Linked DNA regions of Rhodobacter capsulatus SB 1003. The main gene of each other region encodes a partner of the protein of the gene in region 2 in a complex. Links are inferred from orthologs where the notes say so. Each region holds a gene or a part of one and is shown on either strand. Other genes may lie near its edges.

Region 1 (4,381 bases), 3.6 Mb from region 2 along the record:
GATCATCGGCCGCGACGATGAAATCCGCCGCACCATGCAGGTGCTGTCGCGTCGTACCAAGAACAACCCGGTGCTGATCGGGGAACCCGGCGTGGGCAAAACCGCCATTGCCGAGGGGCTGGCGCTTCGCATCATCAACGGCGACGTGCCCGAAAGCTTGCGCAACAAGAAACTCCTCGCGCTCGACATGGGCGCCTTGATCGCGGGCGCGAAATACCGCGGCGAATTCGAGGAACGGCTGAAGGCGATCCTGAAGGAAATCGAGGCCGCGGCGGGGGAAATCATCCTCTTCATCGACGAGATGCACACGCTGGTCGGCGCGGGCAAATCCGAAGGCGCGATGGATGCGGCGAACCTGATCAAACCGGCGCTGGCGCGGGGCGAGTTGCATTGCGTCGGCGCCACTACGCTCGATGAATACCGCAAATATGTGGAGAAAGACGCGGCCTTGGCGCGGCGGTTCCAGCCGGTGATGGTGAATGAGCCGACGGTCGAGGACACGATCTCGATCCTGCGCGGCATCAAGGAGAAATACGAGCTGCACCACGGGGTGCGGATCTCCGATTCGGCGCTCGTCGCGGCGGCGACGCTCTCGCATCGCTACATCACCGACCGCTTCCTGCCCGACAAGGCGATCGACCTGGTCGACGAGGCGGCCTCGCGTCTGCGCATGGAAGTCGACAGCAAGCCCGAGGAACTTGATGCGCTGGATCGCCAGATCCTGCAGATGCAGATCGAGGCCGAGGCGCTGAGACGCGAGGATGACAGCGCCTCGAAGGATCGTCTCGAGAAACTCGAGAAGGATCTGGCCGATGTGCAGCAGCGCGCTGCCGAGATGACGGCGAAATGGCAGGCCGAGCGGGACATGCTGGAGGCCTCGCGGTCGGTCAAGGAGCAGCTCGATCAGGCCCGGGCGGCGCTGGAACAGGCCAAGCGCGAGGGCAATTTCGCCAAGGCGGGCGAGCTGCAATATGGCCGCATCCCGGAGCTGGAACGGGTGCTGGCCGAGGCCGAGACCGTGGCCGAGGGCAAGATGGTCGAAGAGGCCGTCCGCCCCGAGCAGATCGCCGAGGTGGTGGAACGCTGGACCGGCATTCCGACCTCGAAGATGCTCGAAGGCGAGCGCGAGAAGCTCTTGAAGATGGAGGAGGAACTGCACAAGCGGGTGATCGGGCAGGATGCCGCGATCACCGCGGTGGCCAATGCCGTGCGCCGTGCCCGCGCCGGGCTGAATGACGAGAACCGGCCGCTCGGCTCGTTCCTGTTCCTCGGGCCGACCGGGGTGGGGAAGACCGAACTGACGAAGGCGGTCGCGAATTATCTCTTCGACGACGACGCGGCGATGGTGCGGATCGACATGTCGGAATTCATGGAGAAACACTCCGTGTCCCGGCTGATCGGCGCCCCGCCCGGCTATGTCGGCTATGACGAAGGCGGCGTGCTGACCGAAGCCGTGCGGCGGCGCCCCTATCAGGTGGTTCTGTTCGACGAGGTGGAAAAGGCGCATCCCGATGTCTTCAACGTGCTGTTGCAGGTGCTCGACGACGGCATGCTGACCGATGGTCAGGGCCGCACCGTCGATTTCAAGCAGACGCTGATCGTGCTGACTTCGAACCTCGGAAGCCAGGCGCTCAGCCGCCTGCCCGAGGGCACGGACGGCTCCGAGGCCAAGGCCGAGGTGATGGAGGCGGTGCGGATGCATTTCCGCCCCGAATTCCTGAACCGGCTGGACGAGATGGTGATCTTCGACCGGCTGACGCGCGAGAACATGGACGGGATCGTGACGGTCCAGCTCAAGCGGCTGGAAGCGCGGCTGGCGCAGCGCAAGATCGCGCTGGCGCTGGACGAAGCGGCGCTGAAATGGCTGGCCGACGAGGGCTACGACCCGGTCTTTGGCGCCCGGCCGCTGAAACGGGTGATCCAGCGCGCGCTGCAGGACCCGCTGGCCGAGCTGATCCTGGCCGGGACGGTGAAGGACGGCGAGACGCTTCCGGTGACCGCCGGTCCCGACGGGCTGGTGGTCGGCGGCAAGGTCTCGGCCAGCCAGCGCGTCCAGACCGAACCGCGCGTGCTGAACTGATACGGGAGTGGGGGCTCTGCCCCCGCTTCGCTCCCCCCGGGATATTTGGGCAAGGTAAAAGCATTGCCCTTTATCTTGCCTCAGATATCCCGGGGGTGAATTTTGGCGCAGCCAAAAGAGGGGCAGCGCCCCCTCCCCCACGGCCGGGTCCTGCGTTAGAATTGATCACCATGCCCGCGCTTTGCCGTGATTGCCTTGCCACCTTCGACACCGCCCCCGCACGCTGTCCGCGCTGCGGGCGACCGCGTCTGCTGCGTCATCCCGAGCTGTTCACCCTTTCCGTCGCCCATGTCGATTGCGACAGTTTCTATGCCTCGGTCGAAAAGCTCGATGACCCGAGCCTGGCCGACAAGCCGCTGATCGTCGGCGGTGGCACCCGCGGCGTCGTCACCACCTGCTGCTACATCGCCCGCATCGCCGGGGTCCGCTCGGCCATGCCGATGTTTCAGGCCCGCAAGCTCTGCCCGGAGGCGGTGGTGCTGCGCCCGCGCAAGGACCGCTATGCCGAGGTCTCCGCCCTGATCCGGGCGAAATTCGCCGCGCTCACGCCGCTCGTCGAACCGCTGTCGCTGGACGAGGCGTTTCTGGACCTGACCGGCACCGCCCGGCTGCATCATGCGGCCCCCGCCGTCAGCCTGGCCCGGGTGATCCGCGAGATCGAGACCGAAATCGGCGTCACCGCTTCGGTCGGGCTCTCGCACAACAAGTTTCTGGCGAAGATCGCCTCGGATCTCGACAAGCCGCGCGGCTTTTCGGTGATCGGGCGGGCCGAGACGGAGGCCTTCCTGCGCGACAAGCCCGCCTCGATCCTCTGGGGCGTGGGCGAGGCGACGCGGGCGGCGCTGGCGCGCGCGGGGCTGCGCAGCCTCGCCGAGATCCGCCGCGCCGGTCAGGATGCGCTCGAAAGCCGGTTCGGCGCCACCGGGCTGCGGCTTTACGAACTGGCGCAGGGGATCGACCGCCGCCGCGTCATCCCCGATGCCGAGATCAAGTCGGTCTCGCACGAGACCACGTTTGACAGCGACATTTCCGACCGCGACCGGCTGGCCGACATCCTGTGGACGATGTGCGAAAAGGCCGCCGCGCGGATGAAGGCGAAGGGGCTCGAGGGCCGCACGGCGACATTGAAGCTGCGGCGGCGGGATTTTTCCGCGCTCAGCCGTCAGGTCAGGCTCGAGGAACCCTCGCAGCTGGCCGACACGCTGTTTCGCGCGACCGAGGCGCTGCTGCGGACCCTGCCCGAGCCGGGGCCGTTCCGGCTGATCGGCGCGGGCTATTCCGACCTGTCCCCGGCGGGCGGCCGCGATCCGATCGGCGATCTGCTCGATCCGCAGGCGACGGCGCGAGCGGCGGCGGAACGGGCGGCGGATGCGATCCGGGCGAAATTCGGCGCCGAGGCGATCCGGCTGGGCCGCGGCCTGACCAAAGACTGATCACTCTGCCGCCATCCGGGCATCGCCGCGGATCAGATCGGCCAGTTCGACGAAGACCGCCCCGATCGCCTGGGCGAAACGGTCGAACCCGGGCAGGGGTTCGATCCGTTCCTCGTCCATGTAAAGCGCCCGGGCAATCTCGATCTGCAGCACCTCGACCCCCTCGGCGGGGCGGCCGTAGCGCTGCGCCACATAGGCCCCGGCAAAGGGGCTGTTGCGCGCCACCCGCAGCCCGGCGCGGCGAAAGGCCTGTTCGACGGCCAGACTGGTCTCGGCCCGGGCCGAGGCGCCGAAGCGGTCGCCCAGCACGATGTCCGGCCCCGGACCGCCGCTGGCGGCCTCGCTCGGCATCGAATGGACGTCGAACAGCAGCGCCCGGCCGAATCGGGCATGGCGGTCGCACAGAAGCCCCGAAAGCTGGCCGTGATAGGGGCGCCAGATTCGGGCCAGCCGGTCTTCGGCCTCGGCGCGCGGGATCTTGCCGCGGAAAATCTCGCGCCCGCCGGCGACGACGCGCGGAATCACCCCCAGCCCGGTCAGCACCCTTGCCCCGCCCGAGCCCCGGGTCACCCCCTCGATCAGCGCCGGATCCAGCTCGTCCTCGGCCCGGTTGAGATCGACGAAAGCACGCGGATAGACCGCCTCGATCAGCGTTGCCCCGGCCTTTGGCACCCGCGTCAGAAGCCTGTCCACAAAGGCATCTTCCGAAGATCGCAGCCGCAAAAGGTCAAGCTGGGCGCGGCGGGTGAAATCGGCCGGATAGAAGCGGCCCGAATGCGGCGACGCGAAGACGACCCCGGAACTCAGCGTTTCGGGCAGGTGCAGCCGATAGGGCTGGATCGATGCGGAAACCTCGGCCATGGGCCCT
Region 2 (5,869 bases):
GCTTCACCTTTGACAGCTTCGTCGTCGGCAAGCCGAACGAGCTGGCCCATGCCGCCGCCCGCCGCGTCGCCGAGGGGGGGCCGGTGACCTTCAACCCGCTGTTCCTCTATGGCGGCGTCGGGCTGGGCAAGACCCACCTGATGCATGCGATCGCGCACGAGCTGCAGACCCAGCATGGCGAGCTGCGGGTGCTGTATCTCTCGGCCGAACAGTTCATGTATCGCTTCGTGCAGGCCCTGCGCGACCGGCAGATCATGGATTTCAAGGAGCTGTTCCGCTCGGTCGATGTGCTGATGGTCGATGACGTGCAATTCATCGCCGGCAAGGACAGCACGCAGGAAGAATTCTTCCATACGTTCAATGCCCTGGTTGATCAGGGCAAGCAGATCGTGATTTCCGCCGACCGCGCGCCGGGGGAAATCAAGGATCTCGAGGACCGGATCAAGAGCCGGTTGCAATGCGGTCTGGTCGTCGATCTGCATCCGACCGATTACGAGCTGCGTCTGGGCATCCTGCAGACCAAGACCGAGATTCATGCCGCCCGCAATCCGGGGCTTGTCGTGGCCTCGGGCGTGCTGGAATTCCTGGCGCATCGGATCACCACGAACGTGCGCGTGCTGGAAGGCGCGCTGACGCGGCTTTTCGCCTTTGCCTCGCTGGTCGGGCGGGAGATCACGCTCGATCTGGCACAGGAATGTCTGGCCGATATCCTGCGCGCCTCGGACCGCCGCGTGACGATCGAGGAGATCCAGCGCAAGGTGGCCGAGCATTACAATGTCCGGCTCTCGGACATGATCGGGCCGAAGCGGCTGCGCACCATCGCCCGGCCGCGGCAGGTGGCGATGTATCTGTCGAAGCACCTGACCACCCGCAGCTTGCCCGAAATCGGGCGGCGCTTTGGCGGGCGCGATCACACGACGATCATGCATGGCATCCGCAAGATCGACGAGCTGATGACGACTGATCGGCAACTGGCCGAGGATATCGGGCTGCTGAAGCGGCTGATGGAATCCTGAAACCCTTGACGCCCCGCGCAAAGCGGCGGAATGTCCGGAAAAATCTTGTTCCGGCGCGGCGGCATGTTACCTTGCCGCCCCCGGGAACCGGTGAGGAATGGATATGAAGATCAGCATCGAACGCGCCGCCCTGCTCAAGGCGGTGTCTCAGGCCCAGTCGGTTGTCGAGCGGCGCAACACGATTCCGATCCTGGCCAACGTGCTGATCGAGGCCGAGGGCTCGACCGTGTCCTTCCGCGCCACCGACCTTGACATCGAGGTGGTGGACAAGGCCCCGGCCCAGGTCGAACGCGCGGGGGCAACCACGGTTTCGGCGGTGATGCTGCACGAGATCGTGCGCAAGCTGCCCGACGGATCGCTGGTGCAGCTGTCGGACGACGCGGCGGCGGGGCGGCTTTCGGTGATGGCCGGGCGGTCAAGCTTCAATCTGGCGACCTTGCCGCGCGAGGATTTCCCGGTGATGGCTTCGTCCGAATATACCGCGAATTTCGCCGCCAAGGCGGGGGTGCTGAAACGGCTTTTCGACAAGTCGAAATTCGCGATCTCGACCGAGGAGACGCGCTATTACCTGAACGGCGTCTACATGCATGTGGCGACCGGCGAAGACGGCCCCGCCCTGCGCTGCGTCGCGACCGACGGGCACCGGCTGGCGCGGATCGACGCCGTGCTGCCCGAGGGGGCGAATGGCATGCCGGGCGTGATCGTGCCGCGCAAGACGGTGAACGAGCTGCGCAAGCTGCTGGACGATGACGAGGCGCAGATTGCGGTCTCGGTCAGCGAGACCAAGGTGCGCTTTGCGACGCCGGAAATCACCCTGACGTCCAAGGTGATTGACGGCACTTTCCCCGATTACACCCGCGTCATTCCGATGGGGAACACCCGGCGGCTGGAGGTCGATGCGGCCGAGTTTGCCAAGGCGGTGGACCGCGTGGCCACCGTGTCTTCGGAACGCTCGCGCGCGGTGAAGCTGAGCCTCGACGAGGACCGGCTGGTGCTCTCGGTCAATGCCCCGGATGCGGGCGCGGCCGAAGAGGAACTCGCCGTGGCTTACGGCGACGAGCGGCTGGAGATCGGCTTCAACGCGAAATATCTGCTGGAAATCGCAAGCCAGGTGGACCGCGAAAATGCGGTCTTCCTGTTCAACTCCTCGGGCGATCCGACGCTGATGCGCGAGGGGAACGATACTTCGGCGGTCTATGTCGTGATGCCGATGCGCGTGTGACGCGGGCAGCAAGGGCGTATTTGGACCAAGAAGAAACGGGGCCGCGATGCTGCGGGATCTGACGCTTTTGCAGTTCCGCTCGCATCGGCGTGCGGTTCTGGCGCTGGATGCGCGGCCGGTCGCGCTTTACGGGCCGAACGGCGCGGGCAAGACCTCGGTGCTGGAGGCGGTGTCGCTCTTGTCCCCCGGGCGGGGGCTGCGCCGCGCCTCGGCCGAGGAGCTGATCCGGCGGCAGGAACAGGTCGGCTGGAAGATCCGCGCGACGCTGACGGATTATGAAGTGGAAACCTCGGCCCTGCCCGGTGCCTCGCGCGAGGTGCTGATCGACGGCAAGGCCGCCGCGCAGGTCGCCTTGGGGCGGTTGTTGCGGGTGTTGTGGCTGGTGCCCGCGATGGACCGGCTCTGGATCGAGGCGGCCGAGGGGCGGCGGCGGTTTCTGGACCGGATGACGCTCTCGTTCTTTCCCACCCATGCCGAAGCCGTGCTGGCCTATGAAAAGGCGATGCGCGAACGCAACCGGCTGTTGAAGGACGAGATCCGCGATGCCGCCTGGTATGGCGCGCTGGAGACCCGGATGGCCGAGGCAGGCGCCCTGATGACCGCGCATCGGCGGCAGGCCTTGGCGCAGCTGGCAACAGCGCAGGCGGGGGCGGCGACGGCCTTTCCGGCGGCCGATCTGGGTCTGACGGCCGAGGGGCCCGAGGATCTGGCCACGGCGCTGGCCGAGGGGCGGCGCCGCGACATGGCGGCCGGGCGGACGCTGGAGGGTCCGCATCGGGTCGATCTGACGGCAGTCTACGCGGAAAAGGCGATCCCGGCCGATCAATGCTCGACCGGCGAGCAAAAGGCGCTTCTGATTTCGCTTCTGCTGGCCAATGCCCGGGCGCTGGCCGGGGAAAATACCGTGCTGCTTCTGGACGAGGTCGCCGCGCATCTCGATGCCGGGCGGCGGGCGGCGCTTTATGACGAAATCTGCGCCCTGCCCGCGCAGGTGCTGATGACCGGCACCGGAGCCGAGCTTTTCGACAGCTTGGGCGAGCGGGGCCGTTATTGGCAGGTGACCGAGGTCGCGGGAACCTCGGAACTGGTGGAAAGCCGCCCCTGAAACGCTGAATATTGTGCCCAAGGCGTGACATTGCCTGGCCGAAACTCTATAAGTCCGCAACGAAAAGCAGGATAGGCGCGGATGACCGAAACCCCGAAGAACAAAGCCGAATATGGCGCGGAGTCGATCAAGGTCCTGAAGGGCCTCGAAGCGGTGCGCAAACGCCCCGGCATGTATATCGGCGACACCGACGACGGCTCGGGCCTGCATCACATGGTCTATGAGGTCGTCGACAACGGCATCGACGAGGCCCTGGCGGGCCATGCGAATTACGTTGCGGTGAAGATCCACGCCGACAGCTCGGTTTCGGTGCGCGACAACGGCCGCGGCATCCCGGTCGACATCCACCCCGAAGAGGGTGTCTCGGCGGCCGAGGTCATCATGACCCAGCTGCATGCGGGCGGCAAATTCAACAACACCGACGAGGGCGGCAACGCCTACAAGGTCTCGGGCGGGTTGCACGGCGTCGGCGTTTCGGTGGTGAACGCGCTCTCGGACTGGCTGGAGCTGAAGGTCTGGCGCAATGACAAGGTCTATTTCGCCCGGTTCGAAAAGGGCGATTGCGTGGTTCATGTCCACGAGATCGGCGAGGCCCCGGGCGAAAAGGGCACCGAGGTCCGGTTCATGGCGTCGGCCAAGACCACCGACCCCGAGGGGACGTTCTCGAACCTCGATTACGTCTTCAAGACGCTGGAAACCCGGCTGCGGGAACTGGCCTTCCTGAATTCCGGCGTGCGGATCATTCTGGAAGATGAACGCCCCGCGGAACCGCTGCGCAGCGAGCTGCATTACGAGGGCGGCGTTCGGGAATTCGTCAAATACCTCGACCGGTCGAAAACCGCGGTGATGCCCGATCCGATCTACATGGTCGGCGAGGTCCGCGGCATCGGTGTCGAAGTGGCGATGTGGTGGAATGACAGCTATCACGAGACCGTGCTGCCCTTCACCAACAACATCCCGCAGCGCGATGGCGGCACCCATCTGGCGGGCTTTCGCGGCGCGCTGACCCGGACGATCACCAAATATGCGCAAGACAGCGGCATCGCGAAGCGGGAAAAGATCGATTTCACCGGCGATGACGCCCGCGAAGGCCTGACCTGCGTTCTGTCGGTCAAGGTGCCCGATCCGAAATTCTCCAGCCAGACCAAGGACAAGCTGGTCTCCTCCGAGGTCCGTCCGGCGGTCGAGAATCTGGTGAACGAGAAGCTTGCGGAATGGTTCGAGGAGCACCCGACCGAAGCCAAGGGCATCGTCGGCAAGATCATCGAAGCCGCGCTGGCCCGCGAAGCCGCCCGCAAGGCCCGCGAACTGACCCGGCGCAAGACCGCGATGGATGTGGCCTCCCTGCCCGGCAAGCTGGCCGATTGTCAGGAAAAGGACCCCGCGCTGAGCGAAGTCTTCCTGGTCGAAGGGGATTCGGCCGGTGGCTCGGCCAAGCAGGGACGCGAGCGGAAGAACCAGGCCGTGCTGCCCCTGCGCGGCAAGATCCTGAACGTGGAACGGGCGCGGTTCGACCGGATGCTGTCCTCGGACCAGATCGGCACGCTGATCACCGCGCTTGGGACGGGCATCGGTCGCGACGAGTTCAACATCGCGAAGCTGCGCTACCACAAGATCGTCATCATGACCGATGCCGACGTCGACGGCGCCCATATCCGCACGCTGCTTCTGACCTTCTTCTTCCGGCAGATGCCGGAGCTGATCGAGCATGGCTATCTTTATATCGCGCAGCCGCCGCTTTACAAAGTCGCCCGCGGCAAATCCGAGGTTTACCTGAAGGATCAGGCCGCCTTGGAAGATTACCTTGTGCATCAAGGGGTTGAAGGGGCGATTCTGCGGCTGGGCGACGGCACCGACATCATCGGCGCCGATCTGACCCGTCTGGTCGAGGAAGCGCGGCAGGTGCGGCGCATCCTGCAGGCCTTCCCGACGCATTATCCGCAACGCATCCTGGAACAGGCGGCGATTGCCGGGGCGCTGCTGCCCGGCCGGATCGATGCCGATGCGCAGGGCGTGGCCGATGAACTTTCGGCGCGGCTCGATCTGATCGCGCTCGAATATGAACGCGGCTGGATGGGGCGGCCGACGCAGGATCACGGGCTGCGGATGTCGCGCATCCTGCGCGGCGTCGAAGAGGTGCGCACGCTCGATGGCCCGGTGCTGCGCTCTGGCGAGGCGCGGCGGCTGTCGCAATTCACCACCAGCCTGCAGGAAAGCTATCGCGCCCCCGCCCGGCTGATCCGCAAGGACCGCGAGCAGTTCATCCATGGCCCGCTCGATCTTTTGACGGCGATCCTGCAGGAGGGCGAAAAGGGCCTGACGCTGCAGCGCTACAAGGGGCTGGGCGAGATGAACCCGGAACAGCTGTGGGAAACCACGCTTGATCCCGCGGCGCGGACGCTGTTGCAGGTGCGCGTCGATGACGTGGCCGAGGCCGAGGACATCTTCTCGAAACTGATGGGCGATGTGGTGGAACCGCGGCGCGAATTCATCCAGCAAAACGCGCTGAGCGTGGAAAACCTCGAT

What was found. The genes of interacting proteins can lie anywhere in the genome.
Region 1: the proteins of dnaN (region 2) and RCAP_RS16850 are in contact, whole or in part, in a solved structure (PDB 1OK7), measured with the Escherichia coli proteins. The link is inferred for Rhodobacter capsulatus SB 1003 from one-to-one orthologs.

Annotation. Positions count from the first base shown.
Region 1 is NC_014034.1:3,606,982-3,611,362, forward strand. What follows is about bases 1,504-4,381. They hold RCAP_RS16850 (DNA polymerase IV), read left to right. Parts: upstream 1,504-2,250; coding sequence 2,251-3,513; downstream 3,514-4,381. Other genes in these bases: clpB (ATP-dependent chaperone ClpB), read left to right, coding at 1,504-2,080; RCAP_RS16855 (N-formylglutamate amidohydrolase), read right to left, coding at 3,514-4,374. In the rest of the region: more of clpB, read left to right, coding at 1-1,503. UniProt on the Escherichia coli protein: Poorly processive, error-prone DNA polymerase involved in translesion repair and untargeted mutagenesis. Copies undamaged DNA at stalled replication forks, which arise in vivo from mismatched or misaligned primer ends.
Region 2 is NC_014034.1:709-6,577, forward strand. What follows is about bases 316-3,178. They hold dnaN (DNA polymerase III subunit beta), read left to right. Parts: upstream 316-1,119; coding sequence 1,120-2,238; downstream 2,239-3,178. Other genes in these bases: dnaA (chromosomal replication initiator protein DnaA), read left to right, coding at 316-1,016; recF (DNA replication/repair protein RecF), read left to right, coding at 2,285-3,178. In the rest of the region: more of dnaA, read left to right, coding at 1-315; more of recF, read left to right, coding at 3,179-3,343; gyrB (DNA topoisomerase (ATP-hydrolyzing) subunit B), read left to right, coding at 3,425-5,869. UniProt on the Escherichia coli protein: Confers DNA tethering and processivity to DNA polymerases and other proteins. Acts as a clamp, forming a ring around DNA (a reaction catalyzed by the clamp-loading complex) which diffuses in an ATP-independent manner freely and bidirectionally along dsDNA.